Cyanobium sp. PCC 7001: one gene and its partner. The protein of the gene in region 1 interacts with the protein of each later gene in a pairwise test. Links are inferred from orthologs where the notes say so. Each region holds a gene or a part of one and is shown in the gene's direction. Other genes may lie near its edges.

Region 1 (9,797 bases):
CTCCAGGCCGATCGATCCCACCCCCGCCCCCACATCCCAGAGCACACCGCGCTCCGGCAGGGCCAGATCGGCCAGCAGCTGCACCCGCACCTCCCGTTTGGTCATCAGCCCGGGGCGATCGGCATGCTGCAGGAAGACCCCATCGGGCAGCCCGAACAGCGGCAGCACGGCCGGATCGGGCGGCGGTGGCGGCTCAGCGATCAGCAGCACCAGGTGCAGGGGGTCGAGATCGGCTGGAAGCGGGGCCTGGGGGGCGAGCCGCTGCACCCGCTCGCGGGGATGACCCAGCCGCTCGCACAGCCAGAGGGCATAGGCCGCCTCCAGGCCCGAGGCCCGCAGGATCCGCCGCACCGCATCGGCGCCGCCGCGGCCGGGATCGGTGAGCACCGCCAGGGCCGAGGGGCGTTTCTGCAGCGCAGCGGCCAGCGGCCCGGGATCGCGGCCGTGCAGGCTGATCCAGCTGGCGTCCTGCCAGGGGCGGCCCAGCCGGGCGAAGGCCAGCTGCAGGCTGGCGGGGGCGGGATGGAAGCGCAGGGCCTCCCGCCCCAGCTCCTGCAGCAGCATCCGGCCGATGCCGAACCAGAGGGGATCACCGCTGGCCAGCACCACGGCCCGCTCGCCGGCCGCCAGGGCCTGGCTCAAGCGGGGCAGCAGGGCGGCCGGTCGATCGGTGGGCACGCAGCAGGCCGCCGGAAACGCCGCCGCGAGCGGCTCCAGCAGGCGTCGGGGGGCCGCCAGCAGCCCGGCCTGCTCCAGCAGGGCCCGGCGCTCCGGGGCCAGGGCCTCGAAACCGGCGGCATCGCAGCCCACCACATCGATCCAGCCGCCGGTCGTGGTCAGCGGGGTTTCCTGCACTGAAGCCATGATGCTGAGCCGCGTTCCCCACCGCCGTGAGCGATCGCCGCCAGCGTCTCCACGAACTCGTGCTTGCCCTGGTGCAGCGGCAGAACGATCTGGACCTGCTCGATGGCGACGGCGCCGCCGTCAACCCGGCGGAAGCCGCCAGCTGGCTGGAGCGCAACCGCCGGGTGCTGCAGCGCTACCAGGCGCTGGTGCGCACCGCCGTGACCCTCGATGCCCTGATCGACCAGGAAGCCTCCGGACCCGGGAGTCCGCTGTGAGCAGGCCATCCCCGTCGGGCCGTTTCTGACAAGCTGGCGCCACTTCCCACGGCTCCATGGCTCCCCTCGGACTGTCCGCGCTCAAGAGCCTGCTGCAGGACCGGGGGTCCGCCGCCACGCCACCGGCCAGCTGGTCACGGCCGTTCGGCCTCGGCTGGGAGCAGCCGTACACGGTGCGCTACGCCAGCAATCTCGATGACGGCCCCAACCACGGCATGCCGCTGGGCGGCTTCGGGGCCGGCTGCATCGGCCGCGCCCCCGACGGCAGCTTCAACCTCTGGAATCTCGACGGGGGTGAGCACTGGTTCGGCACGCTGCCCGACTGCCAGTTCGCCCTGTTCGAGCGCGACGGCAACGGCAGCCGCGCCCATGCCCTCGCCGTGGCCCCCGAGGCCGATGCCTCCCGGCCGGACGCCGGCCCGCCCCTCAGCGCCTGGAGCTGGTACCCCGCCAGCACCGCAGACACGAGCACCGGCACCTACGCGGCCCGCTACCCCCTCAGCTGGACCAGCTTCAGCGGCGTGTTCAGCGCCCGGGTGGGCTGCGAGGCCTTCAGCCCGATCCTGCCGGGCGACTACGAGCGCAGCAGCTATCCGGTGGCGGTGTTCACCTGGAGCCTCAGCAACCCCACCCGCCGGCCCCTTGAGCTCTCGCTGCTGCTGAGCTGGCGCAACACCACGGGCTGGTTCACCAACACCGATCCCGCCGCCGCCGTGCACTTCCGCGACGACGGCAGCCCCGAGCACAACTACGTGCCCGCCATCGGCCGCAGCGAGGGGCAGCGCAACCGCTGGGTGGACGACGGCCCGCTCAAGGGGGTCCTGCTGGAGGGGCCGATCTCCGACCCCATCGCCGAGGGGCAGGGCCAGTGGTGCATCGCCACCGATGCCGGCCTGGAGGCGCGCCATCCCGGGCTGCGCATCCACCGCTGCAGCCGCTGGAATCCGGCCGGCGACGGAGCCGAGCTGTGGGAATCGTTCGCGCGCGACGGCTCCATACCCGACAGCAACAATGACCGCCACAGCGGGGCGAACGACCCGGCCAGTGCCGCCCTGGCCGTGCAGCTGCGGCTGGAGCCGGGCGCCTCGATCGACATCCCCCTGGTGATCAGCTGGGACCTGCCCGTGACCGCCTTCGCCACCGGCAGCCGGGCCCTGCGGCGCTACACCGACCACTTCGGCGCCGACGGCACCAACGCCGCGGCCATCGCCGCCGAGGCTCTGGGGTCGTGGCCCAGCTGGCGGGAGCAGATCGCGGCCTGGCAGCAACCGGTGCTGGAGCGCACCGACCTGCCCGAACCCCTGCGGATGGCCCTGTTCAACGAGCTCTACGACCTGGCCTCCGGCGGCACCCTCTGGACCGCCGCCAGCCCCGAGGATCCGGTGGGGCGCTTCGGGGTGCTGGAGTGCCTCGACTACGCCTGGTACGAAAGCCTCGATGTGCGGCTGTACGGCTCCTTCGCCCTGCTGCAGCTCTGGCCCGAACTCGACAAGGCCGTGCTGCGCAGCTTCGCCCGGGCCATCCCCGCCGCCGATCCCACGCCGCGGCCCATCGGCTGGTACTTCACCCAGGGCAAGGGCCGGGTGGAGGCCCCGCGCAAGGTGGCCGGCGCCACCCCCCACGACCTCGGCGCCCCCAACGAGCGGCCCTGGGACGCCACCAACTACACGGCCTACCAGGACTGCAACCTCTGGAAGGACCTGGCCAGCGACTTCGTGCTGCAGGTGTGGCGCACCTTCCGGCTCGCCCCCACCGGCGAGGACCTGCGCTTCCTGGCGGACTGCTGGCCGGCGGCGGTGGAGGCCCTGCGCTACCTCAAGGGCTTCGATGCCAACAGCGATGGCCTGCCGGACAACGGCGGTGCCCCCGACCAGACCTTCGATGACTGGCCCCTGAAGGGCGTGAGCGCCTACTGCGGCGCCCTCTGGATCGCGGCCCTGGAGGCGGCGCTGGCCATGGGCCAGCGGCTGCAGCTGGAGCTGGGCCTGGACACCTCCAGCCAGCAGCGGGACTTCAGCAGCTGGCTGGAGCAGTCGCGCGCCAACTTCGACCGGTTGCTCTGGAACGGGGAGTACTACAACATCGATGCGGACAGCGGCACCCCGGTGGTGATGGCCGACCAGCTCTGCGGCGACTTCTACGCCCGCCTGCTGGAGCTGCCGCCGGTGGTGGCGGAGGAACGGGCCCGCAGTGCCCTGCGGGCGATCCGCGAGGCCTGCTTCGAAGGATTTCAGGGCGGTTCGCTGGGCGTGGCCAACGGCCTGCGCCGCGACGGCACACCGCTGGATCCCGACGGCACCCATCCGCTGGAGGTGTGGACCGGCATCAACTTCGGCCTGGCGGCCTATTACCGGCTGATGGGGGAGACGGACACGGCCCTGGCGATCACGGGCGCCGTCGTGCACCAGGTGTATGGGGGGGGCCTGCAGTTCCGCACCCCCGAAGCGATCACGGCGGTGAACACCTTCCGCGCCTGCCACTACCTGCGCGCCATGGCGATCTGGGCCCTCTGGGCCACCCACACCGGCTGGCAGCCGATTCCAGGCGCTGATCGGGAGGCCCTGGCATGAGCCGCATGCTCGGTCTGGTTCTGGCCCTGCTGGTGGCTCTGGCCGGTGGAGCGCCGGCCCTGGCCCAGCTCCACGCCCATCCCGATGAGAACGGCACCCCGGTGGTCCGCAGCCTCGAGAGTCTGCGCGACCTCGACTACCAGAGCTGGCAGCTGGTGGCGTACCGAGAGGGTCCTCCGGGCGGCCCCCTGCGCCTGCGGGTGGTGGGCTACCCGGGCAAGGTGCGCCTCGACCACCCCACAGCCCTGCGGGTGCGCAGCGGCCGTGGCCGCTGGGAGCTGGCCGACCGCACCCTGGAGAACCCGAAGCTGGCGGCCGATGGCCGTGCCGCCGCCGCCGAGTTCGATCTGGCACCGCTGCTGGCCGATCTGCACCAGGACCGGCCCCTGCGGCTGCAGCTTCCCGGGGTGTTCGTGGAATTGCCGGTGCCCCCCTTCGTGGTGGCTGAGTGGCGCAGCCTTGCCACCTCCCCGTGAGCCCCATCCCATGAGCCCAGCCCCGTCCGACTCCTGGCGACCGTGGATGCAGCGGGCCCTGCAGCTGGCGAACCTCGGCTGCGGCCGCACCAGCCCCAATCCGATGGTGGGCTGCGTGGTGCTGGATGCCGAGGGCCGGCTGGTGGGGGAGGGCTACCACAGCCAGGCCGGCGAGGCCCATGCCGAGGTGGGCGCCCTGCGCCAGGCGGGGGAGCGGGCCCGCGGCGGCACGGCGGTGGTGACGCTCGAACCCTGCTGCCACCACGGCCGCACCCCCCCCTGCAGCGATGCCCTGCTGGCGGCCGGCATCCGCCGCGTGGTGGTGGCGATGGCCGATCCCGACCCCCAGGTGGCCGGCGGCGGAATCGCCCAGCTGCGGAGCGCCGGGGTGGAGGTGATCGAGGGGGTGGCTGCCGAGGAGGCCCGGGCCCTGAACCGCGCCTTCCTGCACCGGATCGCCCACCGGCGCCCCTTCGGCATCCTCAAGTGGGCCATGGGGGTGGATGGGCGCACCGCCCTGCCCAACGGCGCCAGCCAGTGGATCAGCGGGCCGGAGGCCAGGAACTGGGTGCACGCCCTGCGGGCCCGCTGCGACGCCGTGGTGGTGGGTGGCGGCACCGTCCGGGCCGACGACCCCCTGCTCACCAGCCGGGGACGGCGCCACAGCGAGCCCCTGCGGGTGGTGCTCAGCCGCAGCCTGGCGCTGCCGGAGCGGGCCCGGCTCTGGGACACGGCGCAGGCTCCCACGCTGGTGGCCCACGGCTACGAGGCACCCGCCCGGCGGCGTTTCCAGCTGGATCAGCGCGGCATCGAGCGGCTGGTGCTGGAGGCCTGCGAACCCTGGGCGCTGATGCAGGAGCTGGCCCGCCGCGGCTGCAACCAGGTGCTGTGGGAGTGTGGCGCCGAACTGGCCACCGCTGCCCTGCGCCAGAGCTGTGTGCAGGAGGTGGCGGCGGTGATCGCACCCAAAGTGATGGGCGGCACCCTGGCCCGCACACCCGTGGGCGATCTGGGGTTTACTGGCATGCAGCAGGTTCCTGCCTGGCAGACCACCTGTCCCCAACAGCTCGGGGACGATCTGCTCTGGCAGCTGCACGCCCCCGAGCTTGATCGTCGATGGACTTCCCCACCGCTGCCGGCGCAGCGTTGCCCTTCGCCCTGAACATTCCTCTGCTGGGCCTGGGCCTGGCCATCGCCCTCTGGCTGCTGCTGGAGGTGGTGGGGCGGCGCTTCCGCAGCGGCTCCCTGACGCGGGCACTGCTGCTGCGGAGCCGCCTGAGCATCGCGGTCACCCTGGTGCTGGGCTCGATCGCCTGGTGGCTGGCGGTGCTGGCCGATCCCCGGCTGCTCGATCTGCCCCGCGACGGCGCCGAGGTGCGCGACGTGGCCCTGATGGTGGGCCTGTTCTGGACGCTGCTGCGCTGGAAGGGGGAACTGCACGCCAAGGCGGAGGGCTATGCCGCCCAGATGCTGCCGCGCATGGCCACCAAGGACCGGCTGTTCCTGTTCGACGTGCTCGACAAGCTGTTCGGCACGCTGATCGGCCTGCTGATCGTCTTCCAGGTGCTGCAGCTGCTGGGGGTCTCCGCCTCGGTGCTGATCGCCGCCGGTGGCTTCGGTGCCGCGGCCCTGGGCTTCGGGGCCCGCACCATCGTGGAGAACGGCCTCAGTGGCCTCAGCATCTACATCAACCGGCCGTTCACGGTGGGGGAAACCATCAGCCTGCCCGGCCTCAGCCTGCTGGGCACGGTGGAGCAGATCGGCTGGTTCTACACCCAGCTGCGCGATCCCGACCGTCAGCGCCTCTACGTGCCCAACGGCGTGTTCACGAGCCAGCCCGTGCAGAACGTGGCCGAGATCGACAACCGCCGCCTGATGATCCCCTTCAGCGTCAGCTACGACGACCGCGAGCGGATCCCGGCCATCAGCCAGGCCATCGAGCAGCGGGTCGTGGCGGTGGAGGGACTCGATCCCGCCAAGGATCACCTGGTGCATTTCATGGGCTACGGCGCCTCGAGCCTGGATCTGCGCCTGATGTGCTTCGCCAGCAGCGGCGACATCAAGGCCGCCTGGGCCCTGCAGCACCGGCTGCTGCTGCTGATCGGGGAGGTGGTGGCCGAGCACGGGGCCAGCATGCCCTTCCCCACCCGCACGCTCATACCAGCTCCGGGTGCGCCGGATCTCCCTTGAACGGTCCCTGCAGCCAGGGCAGGATCCAGCCCCCGTAGAAGCCTCCGGGCTGGGGCTCGACCGGGGCTCCGTTCACCCGGCAGCCGTCCGTCTGCGCCGGGTAGAGCGAGAGCCAGCCCGCCAGGGCTGCAAAGCCCGGGGTGGGCTTGGGGTAGCTCCAGGCGGCCCGTCGCCGCCGGCGGCCATCGCCTGGCGACACCAGGTCCCAGTAGCTGGCCAGGCCCTTCCACTCGCAGAACGAGCGTCCGTCCGCGGGCTGCAGCAGCTGCCGGTTCAGAACCTCGGGCGGTAGATACACCGTGGGGGGATGGAAGGTCTCCAGCACCCAGAGGCTCTCCTCGGTGGCGGCGAGGGTGTGTCCGAACACCTCCACCCGCACCGGCAGGGTGCAGCGCACCAGCGCCGGTGGGCGGGGATAGTCAGCCACCCGATCGGGCCGCCGGGAGCTGATGGTGTCCATGGCGCGGCAGAGCTCAGGCCTGGATGAAGTGACGCAGCCGCCGGGCCTCCTCTCCCGCCCGCCGCTGCAGTTCGGCATCGCTCAGCTGCGCTTCCTGCCGCTGCTGGGCCGCCAGCACATCGGCCTCATCCACCCCGTAGCCGCTGCCGCGGGCCAGGGCCAGGAAGTCGGCCAGCTCCAGGGGCTCCGCCAGCCGCTTGGCCAGCTCCTCCCGGCTGCGGGCCAGGGCCAGGAAGGCATCCAGTTGCTCGAGGCTCACCAGGGCAGCTCCAACTGGCTCTGGTCTAACCGGGCCTGCGGCTTGGGCAGCGGCTCCGCCAGCCATTCCGCCGGGTCCCAGGGCTCCAGCATCGGCTCGAGCGCCCGCAGCTCCGCCCCATCGCCGGCGGCCAGCCAGGGCTGCTCCAGCCCCTCGGGGATCACCGCGGGCATCCGGTCGTGCAGGGTGGCGATCAGGGCATTGGGGGCGGTGGTGATCACGCAGCAGGTCTCCAGCTCGGTGCCATCGGCCCCGATCCAGCGCTCCCACAGTCCCGCCAGCCAGAAAGGGGCCCCATCCCGCCGCCGGATGCGGTGGCCCTTCTCGAAGAACCCATCCGCCGGGATCAGGCAGCGGTGGTGGCGCCAGGGTCCCCGGAAGCTGGCCTTCTGGGCCAGGGTCTCGGCGCGAGCATTGATGGGGCGGCCATGGGAGGAGGCTTCCTTGACCCAGGCCGGCAGCAACCCCCACAGCGCCAGATCCACCCGGTTGCGGGCATGCTCACGGCGCAGGAGCAGCACCGGCTCCCCCGGCCGGATCAGCGGTCGTGGCCTGTAGTGCTCCAGCAGCCCCTGGGGCAGGGCTCCCTTGAGGCGAGGCAGCAGGCGATCGAGCTGGCTGGTGAGGGAGTAGCGGCCGCACATCGGGGCAGCGGAGGGGCCGGGAACAGGCGCGGGCGGGAGCTGCAGGAGGCGCGAATCCTGCCGGTGGAGGATCGGTTCTCCACCCTCTCAAGGGTCCGGGCTCCAACCCGACAGGCCTAGTTTGGGCACACCTTTGGCTGCCGCTCCATGCCGATCCGCCAGGACGACAACCGGCCCACGCGGCGCTTCGGCCTGATCAATCTGATTCTGATCGGCTTCGGCGTTCTGCTCCTGTTCAGCAACTTCCTGCCCAACGGCAACTCCCAGGTGCCGCGGGTGCCTTACTCCCTGTTCATCGACCAGGTGAACGACGACGGCGTGAAGCGCGCCTACATCACCCAGGAGCAGATCCGCTACGAGCTCAAGGAGCCTCCGGCGGAGGGGGCCCCCACGGTGCTGGCCACCACCCCCATCTTCGACATGGAGCTGCCCCAGCGTCTGGAGCAGCACGGCGTGGAGTTCGCCGCGGCTCCGCCCCAGAAACCCAACTTCTTCACCACGCTGCTGAGCTGGGTGGTGCCGCCCCTCATCTTCATCCTGGTGCTGCAATTCTTCGCCCGCCGCAGCGGCATGGGCGGAGGCGCCCAGGGGGCTCTGAGCTTCACCAAGAGCAAGGCGAAGGTGTACGTGCCGGATGAGGAATCCCGGGTCACCTTCGCCGACGTGGCCGGTGTCGATGAGGCCAAGACCGAACTCACCGAGATCGTCGACTTCCTCAAGACCCCCGAGCGCTACGCCGCCATCGGCGCCCGCATTCCCAAGGGCGTGCTGCTGGTGGGTCCTCCCGGCACCGGCAAGACACTGCTCTCCAAGGCCGTGGCCGGCGAGGCCAGCGTGCCCTTCTTCATCATCTCCGGCTCCGAATTCGTGGAGCTGTTCGTAGGCGCCGGTGCGGCCCGGGTGCGTGACCTGTTCGAGGAGGCCAAGAAGAAGGCCCCTTGCATCATCTTCATCGACGAACTCGACGCCATCGGCAAGAGCCGTTCCGGCTCGATGGGCGTGGTGGGCGGCAACGACGAGCGGGAGCAGACCCTCAACCAGCTGCTCACCGAGATGGACGGGTTCAGCGCCCAGGACAAGCCGGTGATCGTGCTGGCCGCCACCAACCAGCCGGAAACCCTCGATGCCGCCCTGCTGCGGCCGGGCCGTTTCGACCGCCAGGTGCTGGTGGACCGTCCTGACCTCTCCGGCCGCAAGAAGATCCTCGACATCTATGCCGAGAAGGTGAAGCTGGCCGAGGGCGTGGACCTCGAGAAGATCGCCCAGGCCACCAGCGGCTTCGCCGGCGCCGATCTGGCCAACCTCGTCAACGAGGCGGCCCTGCTGGCGGCCCGTGCGTACCGCACCACCGTCGAGCAGGGCGATCTGAACGAGGCGATCGAGCGGGTGGTGGCCGGGCTGGAGAAGAAGAGCCGCGTGCTCCAGCCCGATGAGAAGAAGGTGGTGGCCTACCACGAGGTGGGCCACGCCATCGTGGGACACCTCATGCCCGGTGGCGCCAAGGTGGCCAAGATCTCGATCGTGCCCCGCGGCATGAGTGCCCTGGGCTACACCCTCCAGCTCCCCACCGAGGAGCGCTTCCTCAACTCCAAGGAGGATCTGGAGGGTCAGATCGCCACCCTGCTCGGGGGCCGCAGCGCCGAGGAGATCGTGTTCGGCGAAGTGACCACCGGCGCCGCCAACGACCTGCAGCGGGCCACGGACATCGCCGAGCAGATGGTGGGCACCTACGGCATGAGCGACACCCTCGGCCCCCTGGCCTACGACAAGCAGGGCGGCAGCCGCTTCCTGGGCGGCCCCAGCAACCCGCGCCGGGTGGTGAGCGATGCCACGGCCCAGGCGATCGACAAGGAGGTGCGCTCCCTGGTGGACCGGGCCCACGACCGCGCCCTCTCGATCCTGCGGCACAACCGCTCCCTGCTCGAGAGCATTGCCCAGCAGATCCTCGAGAAGGAGGTGATCGAAGGCGACAACCTGCGCAATCTGCTCGCCGAGAGCGTGATGCCGGAGGAGGCCAGGGCCCTGGCCTGAATGCTGTCGGCCCGCTGACGGCTTTCCGCAACGCCAGCCCCCTTGA
Region 2 (9,794 bases), 280 kb from region 1 along the record:
GATCCCGAGGGCAGCAACGTGGTGATGCAGGGCGATGTGACCCGCATCGTGTCGATGAGCGCCCGTGACCGTCGCGGCATCATCGACGAACTGGCTGGCGTGGCCCTGTTCGACAGCCGCATCGAACAGACCCGCGCCAAGCTCGACGACGTGCAGGAGCGCCAGGAGCGCTGCTCGATCGTTCAGCAGGAGCTGCTGGCCAACCGCCAGAAGCTGGAGCGCGACTGCGCCAAGGCCCGCACCTACCAGGCCCTGCGCCAGCGGCTGCATGAGGGACGCCTGCAGGAGCAGGTGCTCAGCTGCGAAGCCGCCGAGGCCGGCCTGCAGGCCCTGGTGAGCCGGCGGGAGGCCCTCGGCCGCCAGCAGCTGCAGGAACGAGAGGCGATCGCCGCCGCCGAGGCCGCCGTGGCGGCCGGGAGCGAGGCCCTGGAGCAGCTCCAGGCCGAGGTGAAGGCCCTCGGGGAGGATCAGCTGCTGGCGGTGCAGGCCGAACTGGCGGGCCTGGAGGCGGGCGGCCGGGAGCTGGCCCGGCAGGCCGAGAAGCACCAGCTGCAGGCCGAGGATCTGCAGCGCCAGCGCCAGGAGCTGGCCCGCAACCGCGGGGAGCTGCAGCAGGAGCAGCAGCAACTGACGGACGCCGGCGATCAGGCCGAACTGGACGCGGCCGAGGCCGCCTGCCGTGCCGCCGAGGCCGCGGTGGAGCTCTCCCGCCGGCGCCTGGGCGAGGTGGCGGGGCGCTCGGGGAGCTGGATGGAGGAGCAGAAACGGCGCAGCCTGCGCCGTCAGGAGCTCGGCGCCAGCCTCAGCCCGCTGGAGGCGGAGCGGCAGCAGCTGGCCGAGCGCCTGCGCCAGAACCAGGAGCGCCTGGCGGAGCTTCTCGCCGAGCAGCAGCAGGAGGGCAGCAGCCAGGCCAGCGCCCAGCAGGAGCTGGAGCAGGCCGAGGTGGAATGGCAGCAGCTCACCAGCTCCACGGACAGCCGCCAGAAGCAGTTGCAGGACCTGGCCGAGGCCTATGCCCTGCAGCAGCGCACCCGCCAGCGTCTCGAGCAGGAGCAGGTGCAGCTCGAGCGCGAGATCGCCCGTCTCGACAGCCGCCGCGAAACCCTGCAGGAGAGCCGCGGCACCGGCGCCCTGCGGGTGCTGCTGGAGGCCGGCCTCGAGGGGATCCACGGCCCCGTGGCCCAGCTCGGCGAGGTGGAGGAGCGCCACCGCACCGCCCTGGAAGTGGCGGCCGGAGCGCGCCTCGGCCAGGTGGTGGTTGACGACGACCGCATTGCCGCCCGGGCGATCGAGCTGCTGAAGCAGCGCCGCGCCGGGCGCCTCACCTTCCTGCCGCTCAACCGGATCCGCTCCGGCGGCGGCCGGCCCGCCAGCAGCGGGGCCGCCCTGCAGCGGGGCAGTGGAGCACCGGGACAGGGGGACGGCCTGGTGGGACGCGCGGTGGATCTGGTGCGGCACGAACCCGTCTACGCCGAGGTGTTCCGCTACGTGTTCGGCGACACCCTGGTGTTCGGCGACCTCACCAGCGCCCGCCGGGAACTGGGCCGCTGCCGGGCCGTGACCCTGGACGGCGAGCTGCTGGAGAAGAGCGGGGCCATGACCGGCGGCAGCCTGCAGCAACGGGGCAACCAGCTCAGCTTCGGCCGCAGCCAGGAGGGCGATGAGGCCGAACCGCTGCGCCGTCGGCTGCTGGAGCTGGGGGAGAGCCTGGTGGCCTGCCGGCGCCGCGAAGCCCAGCTGGGCCAACAGCTCGAGGAGCAACGGCCCCAGCTGCAGCAGCTGCAGCAGCGCCTGGCCGCCCTGGAGGCCGAGCGCAGCAGCGTTCGCAAGGCCCTCACCCCCCAGCTGCAGCGCCAGCAGCAGCTGGCGGAACGGCTGGCCCAGCTGCGCCAGGCGCTGGACACCGATCAGCAGCGCCAACAGGAGCTGCTGACACTGCTGGCGCCCCTGCAGCAGGAGCTCACCGCCCTGCAGCAGGAGGAGGCCGGCGTCGAGGCTTCCGGCGATGTCGCCCGCTGGCAGGGACTGCAGCAGGAGCTCGAGGCCGCCGACCAGGCCCTGGTGGCAGCCCGGCAGGAGCGCGACAACCTGCTGGCGGCCCGCCGGGACAGGGCCCTGGCCGTGGAGCGGCTGCGCAGCCAGCTGGAGGCCCTGACCGGCGAGGAGCAGCGGCTGGTCAGCGCGGTGAATGCCCTGGTGGCCGAGCGGGCACAGTGGAAGGAGCGCCAGCAGGCCGATCAGGAGCGCCGCGGGGCGCTGGAGCAGCAGCAGGCGGAGCTGCAGACCCGCTTCGGCGAGCGGCGCCGGGCTCGCGATGCCGCCGAGGCCGCCCTGGCGGCCCAGCGCCAGGCGCTGCAGCAGCGCCAGTGGGAGCTGCAGCGCCTGGGGGAGGAGTTGGAGGGCCTGGCCGAACAGCAGCGCAGCGAGCAGCTGCGCCTGGAGCAGCTGCAGCGGGAGCTCCCCGACCCCCTGCCGGAGATTCCCCAGGAGGTGCGCGACAACGGCCTGGAGGCCCTCACCGCCGAGCTGCGCAGCCTGCAGGCCCGCATGGAGGCGCTGGAGCCGGTGAACATGCTGGCGCTGGAGGAGCTGGAGCAGCTCGAAGCGCGGCTGGCAGAGCTGGAAGAGCGCCTCGAGGTGCTCAGCAGCGAGCGGGAGGAGCTGCTGCTGCGCATCGAAACCGTGGCCACCCTGCGGCAGGAGGCCTTTCTGGAGGCCTTCACCGCCGTGGATGGCCACTTCCGCGAGATCTTCGCCGAGCTCTCCGACGGCGAGGGGCACCTGCAGCTGGAGAATCCCGAAGCCCCGCTCGATGGCGGCCTCACCCTGGTGGCCCATCCCAAGGGGAAGGCCGTGCGGCGGCTGGCGGCCATGAGCGGCGGGGAGAAGTCCCTCACGGCGCTGAGCTTCCTGTTCGCCCTGCAGCGCTTCCGCCCCTCGCCCTTCTACGCCCTCGACGAGGTGGACAGCTTTCTCGACGGCGTGAACGTGGAGCGGCTGGCCGGCCTGATCGCGCGCCAGGCCGATCAGGCCCAGTTCATGGTGGTGAGTCACCGGCGGCCGATGATCGCCGCGGCCACCCGCACCATCGGCGTGACCCAGGCCCGGGGGGCCCACACCCAGGTGGTGGGATTACCGCCAGCCGCCTGATGGCCGCCCCCGCCGCCGCGCCTGCTGGGTGAGAATGCGCCGATGACGACCACACCCCCGCCTGGCAGCGACCCGGCCGCCACCCCCAGTGATCGCCTCTGGCTGCGCTCGGAGCTGATGGGCACCCAGGTCATCACCCGGGACACCGGCCGCCGCCTCGGCGTGGTGGGGGAGGTGGTGGTGGACATCGACCGCCGCGAGGTGATCGCCCTCGGCCTGCGGGACAACCCCTTGACCCGGTTCCTGCCGGGCCTGCCCCGCTGGATGCCGCTCGACCGCATCCGCCAGGTGGGTGATGTGATCCTGGTGGATTCCGCTGATTCCCTGGCCGAAGGATTCAGCCCGGACCGCTACAGCAAGGTGATCAACTGCGATGTGGTCACCGAAGCGGGCCAGCAGCTCGGCAAGGTGCTGGGGTTCAGCTTCGACATCGAGACCGGGGAGCTCACCACCCTGGTGCTCGGCGCCCTCGGCGTGCCCCTGCTGGGGGAGGGGGTGCTCAGCACCTGGGAACTCCCGGTGGTGGAGGTGGTGAGCAGCGGCCCGGACCGGATCATCGTGTACGAGGGGGCCGAGGACAAACTCAAGCAGCTCGGCACGGGCCTGCTGGAGAAGCTGGGCATCGGCGGCGCCAGCTGGGAGCAGGAGGAGCGGGAGCGCTTCCGCGGCACCGCCGTGCCGGTGGAGAACCAGCTGGCGCCCGGCATGCCCAGCCTGCAGGAGCAGCGGCGGATCCAGCCCGCCGCCACCCAGGCCTTCCTGCCGGAGGAGGAGCTCGACTACGTGGAGGTGGAGCAGCGGCGCGAGCGGGCCCCTCTGCGTCAGCGCCGCTACCTCGACGAGGAGGACCGTCTCCCTGACGAGCGCTTCCCGGACGACCGCTTGGCGGATGACCGCTTCCCAGAGGAGCGCTACGGCCAGGAGCGTCCGCCCCTGGAGAGGCTCGCCCCACGTGAGCGCACGGGTGCCCCGGCCAGGGCAGCAGCCGACTGGTCCGACGGCTACGCCCCGGGGGAGGAGCGGTTCGAGCGGCCCCTCACCAGCCCGCCCGCCAGCCGCGAACCGCGTCGCTATGACCAGCCGCGGCGATCCGGCGGCGGGGCCGCCAGTGCCGAACCTCTCGATGTGGACGCCGAGGATCTGGGCGATCCCTGGTGATGGCTTTCTACTGATGGATCTCTGCTGATCCGTCCCCGCCGGGTGGCCGCGATCAGCCGGCCCTGAAATCCAGCGAGGCGGAATTCACGCAGTAGCGCTGCCCCGTGGGGGCCGGCCCATCGCCGAACACGTGGCCCAGGTGGGCATCGCAGTTGGCGCAGCGGATTTCGGTGCGCACCATGCCGTGGCTGCGGTCCACCAGAGTGGTGATGGCCTCCGGCTTCACCCCATCCCAGAAGCTGGGCCAGCCCGTGCCGGAATCGAACTTGGTGGTACTGCTGAACAGCTCGGCGCCGCAGCAGATGCAGTGGTACATCCCACTGGCCTTGTTGTTCCAGTAGGCCCCCGTGAAGGCCCGCTCGGTGCCCCCCTGGCGCGCCACCCGGAACTGTTCCGGGGTGAGCTTCTGGCGCCACTGCTCCTCGCTGGCGCCGCGGGCCAGGCCGCTGTCGAGTCCGCAGGCGGAACTCTGGGGATCACGGATCTCCGACATGGCGGCAGGGCATCTGACTGCGAGCCTAGGAATCGGGGCGGGCAACGGCGGCGGCGGCGGGCAGCAGCTCCTCCACCAGATCGGTGAGGGCCGCCACGGCTCCCGCACGGCCCCGCAGGCTGTGCAGGTCATCGCGCATGCCCTGCAGCCGGTCGGGTGACGCCAGCCAGTCCGCCGTCTCGGCGGCGATCTGGGCCGGCGTGATCGGCCCCACCCGCTCGGGCACCACCGCCCGAGCGGCGCTGATGTTCGGGGAGGCCAGATAGCCCCTGTGGCGCAGCCTCCAGAGGGTGAGCACCACGCCGAAGCACCAGCGCAGCAGCGGCAGGCGGGCCAGCACCCCGGCCAGACCGTCCCAGGCCTGCATCACGTGCAGGTGCTGCGTGGGCACCAGCACCAGCATCGGCACCCCGAGGGCCGCCAGCTCCGCGGTGTTGGCCCCCACCGTGGTGAGGGCCATGGCGCACTGGCTGAGCACGGCATGGGCAGGACTGCGCAGCTCCAGCAGGATGCGCGTGCCCGCAGGGGTGATCAGGGCATCGCCGTCAGGGGACAGCTCCGGCATGCCGGCGCCGTAGCGGGCCGCGATCGGGTTGGCGGCCCCGGCCTGGCGCAGCAGCTCCTCCACCGTGGTGGTGGGAGCGAGCGGCAGCAGGAAGCGGCATTGGGGACGCCGCGCCGCCAGCCGGTCGGCCGTCTCCAGCAGAAAGGGCACCCCCACCCGCAGCTTGGCGGGCTTGGAGCCCGGCAGCAGCGCCACCCACTCCCCGGGCGGCAGGGGCTGCTCACTGCGGGCCGCCTCCGACAGGTCCGCCATCAGATCCCCCACCACGCGGGAGCGGGAGCGCCAGCGGGCCGGCAGCCGGGACGCCGCCCGTGGCCCCATCACGGCGATGCGGTCGTTCCAGCGGGGCCAGCGGGCCACCCACTCCGCATAGGTGAGGTGGCGGTAGCCCAGACGGGCCGAGAGCAGCACGCTCCAGAACTGGTCACCACCGAGGAACACCACCACCCCCTGCCGCGGCCAGGGCCCGAAGCGCCCTGGCCGCAGCAGCAGCGACCAGAACCGGTTGGCCGGGGTGATCCGCTCGAACAGCCCCCAGGGGGCGGCCGCCCGGTGCTCGCGGCCGGTGCCGTTCGGGCAGGGCACCAGCACCAGATAGAGGGCCAGGGAGGCCTGGGACTCCGGCGTCAGCAGACGCCGCTGGAGCCGCTGGGCCACAGGCCTCACCCAGGTGGTGAGTTCGCCGGGTCCGTTGCTGACCAGCACGATCCCCACATCGGGAACGGGAGTGGGATCCGCGGCGTGGGGCTGCACCGCGTGCACCGGATCAGATGGGGAAGCAGAAAAAAGTGCGGATGGCGAGACTTGAACTCGCAAGGCCGAAGCCACACGCCCCTCAAACGTGCGTGTCTACCAATTCCACCACATCCGCTTGATGCAACGGCTGGGCCTCAGCCCATCCGGGTGGTTCGGCGGATCCCTCGGGACCACCGGCCCAGCAATATACCCATCGCCGGGTCCCCCGCACCCATCCGGGTTGCAGCGGTGAGCACTGATACAGTCCGCCCTGGCCTGTAACAGCTGAGCGGCTGCGGATGTCCATCGGCAAATTGCTGATCGCCAACCGCGGCGAAATCGCCCTGCGCATCCTCCGCAGTTGCCGTGAACTCGGCATCCCCACCGTGGCCGTCTACAGCACGGTGGACCGCAACGCCCTGCATGTGCAGCTGGCCGATGAGGCCGTGTGCGTGGGCGAGGCCCCCAGCTCCAAGAGTTACCTCAACATCCCCAACATCCTGGCGGCGGCCACCTCCCGGGGCGCCGACGCCATCCATCCGGGCTACGGCTTCCTGGCGGAGAACGACCGCTTCGCGGAGATCTGCGCCGACCACGGCCTCATCTTCGTGGGCCCCTCGCCGGAGGCGATCCGGGCCATGGGCGACAAGTCCACGGCCAAGGCCACGATGCAGCGGGTGGGGGTGCCCACCATCCCCGGCAGCGAGGGGCTGCTGCATTCGCCGGAGCAGGCCGCCGGCCTGGCCGCCTCCATGGGCTACCCGGTGATGATCAAGGCCACCGCCGGAGGGGGCGGCCGGGGCATGCGCCTGGTGCCCGGGCCCGATCAGCTGGAAGGCCTGTTCAAGGCGGCCCAGGGCGAGGCCGAGGCGGCCTTCGGCAACCCGGGGCTCTACATGGAGAAGTTCATCGACCGGCCCCGGCACGTGGAAGTGCAGGTGCTGGCTGATCGCCACGGCAATGTGGTGCACCTGGGCGAGCGGGATTGCTCCATCCAGCGGCGGCACCAGAAGCTGCTCGAGGAAGCGCCCAGCGTGGCCATCAACGCCGATCTGCGCCGTCAGATGGGCGATGCCGCCGTGGCCGCCGCCCGCACCATCGGCTACGAGGGGGCAGGCACGGTGGAATTCCTGGTGGATCGCTCCGGCAACTTCTATTTCATGGAGATGAACACCCGGATCCAGGTGGAGCATCCCGTCACCGAGATGGTGACGGGTGTGGACCTGATCGCCGAGCAGCTGCGGATCGCCGGGGGAGAGCCGATCTCGGTGAAGCAGGAGGAGATCCAGCTGCGCGGGCACGCCATCGAGGTGCGGATCAACGCCGAAGATCCGCGCCAGAACTTCCGGCCGGCCCCCGGCAAGATCACCGGCTGGCTGCCGCCGGGCGGTCCGGGCGTCCGTGTGGACAGCCACGTGTACACCGGCTACGAGATTCCCCCCTTCTATGACTCCCTGATCGGCAAGCTGATCGTGTGGGGTGTGGACCGGGACCACGCCCTCAGGCGCCTGCATCGGGCCCTGTCCGAATGCGCCGTGACCGGCATCCCCACCACGATCGACTTCCACCTGCAGCTGCTGGAGCGGCCGGAGTTCCAGGCCGGGGACGTGCACACCAAGTTCGTGGAGCAGGAGATGCTGCCCCGCAACTAGCCCTCAGGCCACCGCCGCGGCATGGCGCATTACCTGGGTCACCAGACCCTGCTGACCCACGAGCAGCTCTCGCACCAGACTGATCAGCCCCACCCAGATCACCGGGGTGACATCCACGCCACCGATGGGGGGAATCAGCCGCCGGGTGGGGGCCAGCAGCGGTTCGGTCGGCACCCCGATCAGGCGCATCGCCCCCTGGCTGAGGTCCACCTGGGGGTACCAGGTGAGCACGATGCGAAACAGGAACAGCAGGGTCCACAGGGCCAGCGCCAGGCCCAGCAGCAGATGCGCCCAGGCCAGGGGAGAAGCGGGAAGCGCCGTCACAAAGCTCTAAGCAGGGACCCCATCAGCGTACGAAGCAGCCGCCGCTGCCTAGGATCTGCCGACGCTCAACGCCGACCTGCGGCTGCGCCATGACCCCCTCCCTCGCGAATTTCCTGAGCAGCCTCGTCTGGGGCGCTGTGATCGTGGTGGTGCCGATCTCCATCGCTCTGGTGCTGATCAGCCAGAACGACCAGGTGGATCGCCGCCTCTGAGCTGGTCCGGGCCCCGTCCCTGGACGCCTCCCTACAGTGCCTGGTAGCACCAGGATGAGTCCCCGTGGTTAATGCCAGCCTCAACTGGGCCAGCATTGTCGGCATCGTGCTGGCGGTGGGCGGAGCGCTGCTCTATTTCATGCGCAGCTTCAAGCCGGCACTGGCCCGCGACTACGACGTGTTCTTTGCCGCCGTGGGCCTGCTCTGTGGCGGCATCCTCTTCTTCCAGGGCTGGCGGCTCGATCCGATCCTCCAGTTCGGCCAGTTCCTTCTGGCCGGCACCACCGTGTTCTTCGCCTACGAGAGCGTGAGACTGCGGGGCGTGACCACCGAGCAGGCCCGCCGCTCCTCCTACTTCGACGACGACGAACCCGCCCCCGTGGGCCCGTACCGCCCCCGCATGGGTGGCCGCAGCTGGGACGACCCCGAGCGGGAGCGCTTCGACGAGCCTGAACCCCTGCGCCGGCGCATCCCCAGCCGCGAACCCGAGGAAGACCTCTACCGCATGCGCCGGGCCAGCCGGGCCGCCATCCCCGAGCGGGCCGCCAGCCGCCGCGACGAAACCCCAGGCTGGGACAGCGGCAGCGCCGCTCCCGAGCCGAGCCGCTACACCGCCGGCGGCGGCCGCGGTGCCAGTGATTTCGGCGCCCGCCGCCGGGAACGGGACAACCAGCCGGAGCCCCGCCGGGGCTCCAGACCCACCGCCGCCGCCGAGGCTCCTCCCCGCTCCAGCCGCCGGCCTGCCGCCGCTGGCGGTCGCCCCGGCAGCGCGCCGGGGTCCGCCACGCCCGAGCGGGCGGGCATTCCCCAGGGCACGCCGATCCGCTCCACCGCTGCCGGCGGCCCCCGGCCTTCGGCCCCGATCAGCGACGCGGACTTCAGCCCGATCAGCAGCAGGCCGGCCCCCACCCCCACGGGTCGTCCGGCGGCAGGCCCGGCCCAGGAGGCACCCCGCTCACGGCCGCGGGACAACGCCTCCCGCTTCGACGACTGAGCCCCTCCCGACTGAGCCCGTCCCGCTTCCGCTGGCCCCTGCTGGTGTTGCTCGGCCTCAGTCCTGCCCTGGTGGGCTGCAGCAGCGGCTGGCTGGGCAGGCGCCAGGCCGCACCCGTTGGCCTCAGCCCCGGCAGCAACCGCCTCGATCCGGCCCTGAGCGGCAATGGCCGCTACCTCGCCTCGGTGCTCGAGGAGCGGGGCAGGGTGCGGCTGGTGCTGCAGGAACAACCGGGCGGTGCGGTCGTTCCCCTGCGCCACTGGCGCGGCCGCGAACCCCACAGCTCACCCTCCCTGAGCTGGAACGGCCGCTATGTGGCCGGTCTGATGCAGCAGGGGCCCCGGCGGCTGGCGGTGGTGGAAGACCGGTTGACCGGGCGGCTGCTGCGCCTGCCCCTGCCCGGCCAGGGATCACCCGTGCGCCTGAGCCTGGCCCCTGATGCCGGCCGCCTGGCGGTGCAGGTGGTGAAACAGGGCCAGTGGCAGGTGGAGGTGCTCGACCTCAGCGGCGT

The links.
Region 2: the proteins of ribD (region 1) and accC interact in binary tests that used the Escherichia coli proteins (3 or more experiments, as listed by UniProt). The link is inferred for Cyanobium sp. PCC 7001 from one-to-one orthologs.

The regions. Positions count from the first base shown.
Region 1 is NZ_DS990556.1:2,754,758-2,764,554, reverse strand. Bases 3,369-6,253 are described here. They hold ribD (bifunctional diaminohydroxyphosphoribosylaminopyrimidine deaminase/5-amino-6-(5-phosphoribosylamino)uracil reductase RibD), read left to right. Parts: upstream 3,369-4,177; coding sequence 4,178-5,329; downstream 5,330-6,253. Other genes in these bases: CPCC7001_RS13455 (mechanosensitive ion channel family protein), read left to right, coding at 5,284-6,253; CPCC7001_RS13465 (DUF3122 domain-containing protein), read left to right, coding at 3,688-4,167; CPCC7001_RS13470 (GH116 family glycosyl hydrolase), read left to right, coding at 3,369-3,691. In the rest of the region: CPCC7001_RS13480 (bifunctional cobalt-precorrin-7 (C(5))-methyltransferase/cobalt-precorrin-6B (C(15))-methyltransferase), read right to left, coding at 1-864; CPCC7001_RS13475 (hypothetical protein), read left to right, coding at 891-1,121; more of CPCC7001_RS13470, read left to right, coding at 1,178-3,368; more of CPCC7001_RS13455, read left to right, coding at 6,254-6,357; CPCC7001_RS13450 (DUF427 domain-containing protein), read right to left, coding at 6,323-6,817; CPCC7001_RS13445 (Nif11-like leader peptide family RiPP precursor), read right to left, coding at 6,831-7,076; CPCC7001_RS13440 (SOS response-associated peptidase), read right to left, coding at 7,073-7,720; ATP-dependent zinc metalloprotease FtsH, read left to right, coding at 7,868-9,751. UniProt on the Escherichia coli protein: Converts 2,5-diamino-6-(ribosylamino)-4(3h)-pyrimidinone 5'-phosphate into 5-amino-6-(ribosylamino)-2,4(1h,3h)-pyrimidinedione 5'-phosphate.
Region 2 is NZ_DS990556.1:2,472,744-2,482,537, reverse strand. Bases 5,695-8,576 are described here. They hold accC (acetyl-CoA carboxylase biotin carboxylase subunit), read left to right. Parts: upstream 5,695-6,400; coding sequence 6,401-7,753; downstream 7,754-8,576. Other genes in these bases: CPCC7001_RS12130 (Ycf66 family protein), read left to right, coding at 8,354-8,576; psbX (photosystem II reaction center X protein), read left to right, coding at 8,167-8,289; CPCC7001_RS12140 (YggT family protein), read right to left, coding at 7,757-8,077; CPCC7001_RS12155 (hypothetical protein), read right to left, coding at 5,695-6,128. Outside these bases: chromosome segregation protein SMC, read left to right, coding at 1-3,150; CPCC7001_RS12165 (PRC-barrel domain-containing protein), read left to right, coding at 3,193-4,308; peptide-methionine (R)-S-oxide reductase MsrB, read right to left, coding at 4,361-4,801; more of CPCC7001_RS12155, read right to left, coding at 4,827-5,694; more of CPCC7001_RS12130, read left to right, coding at 8,577-9,283; CPCC7001_RS12125 (hypothetical protein), read left to right, coding at 9,328-9,794. UniProt on the Escherichia coli protein: This protein is a component of the acetyl coenzyme A carboxylase complex; first, biotin carboxylase catalyzes the carboxylation of the carrier protein and then the transcarboxylase transfers the carboxyl group to form malonyl-CoA.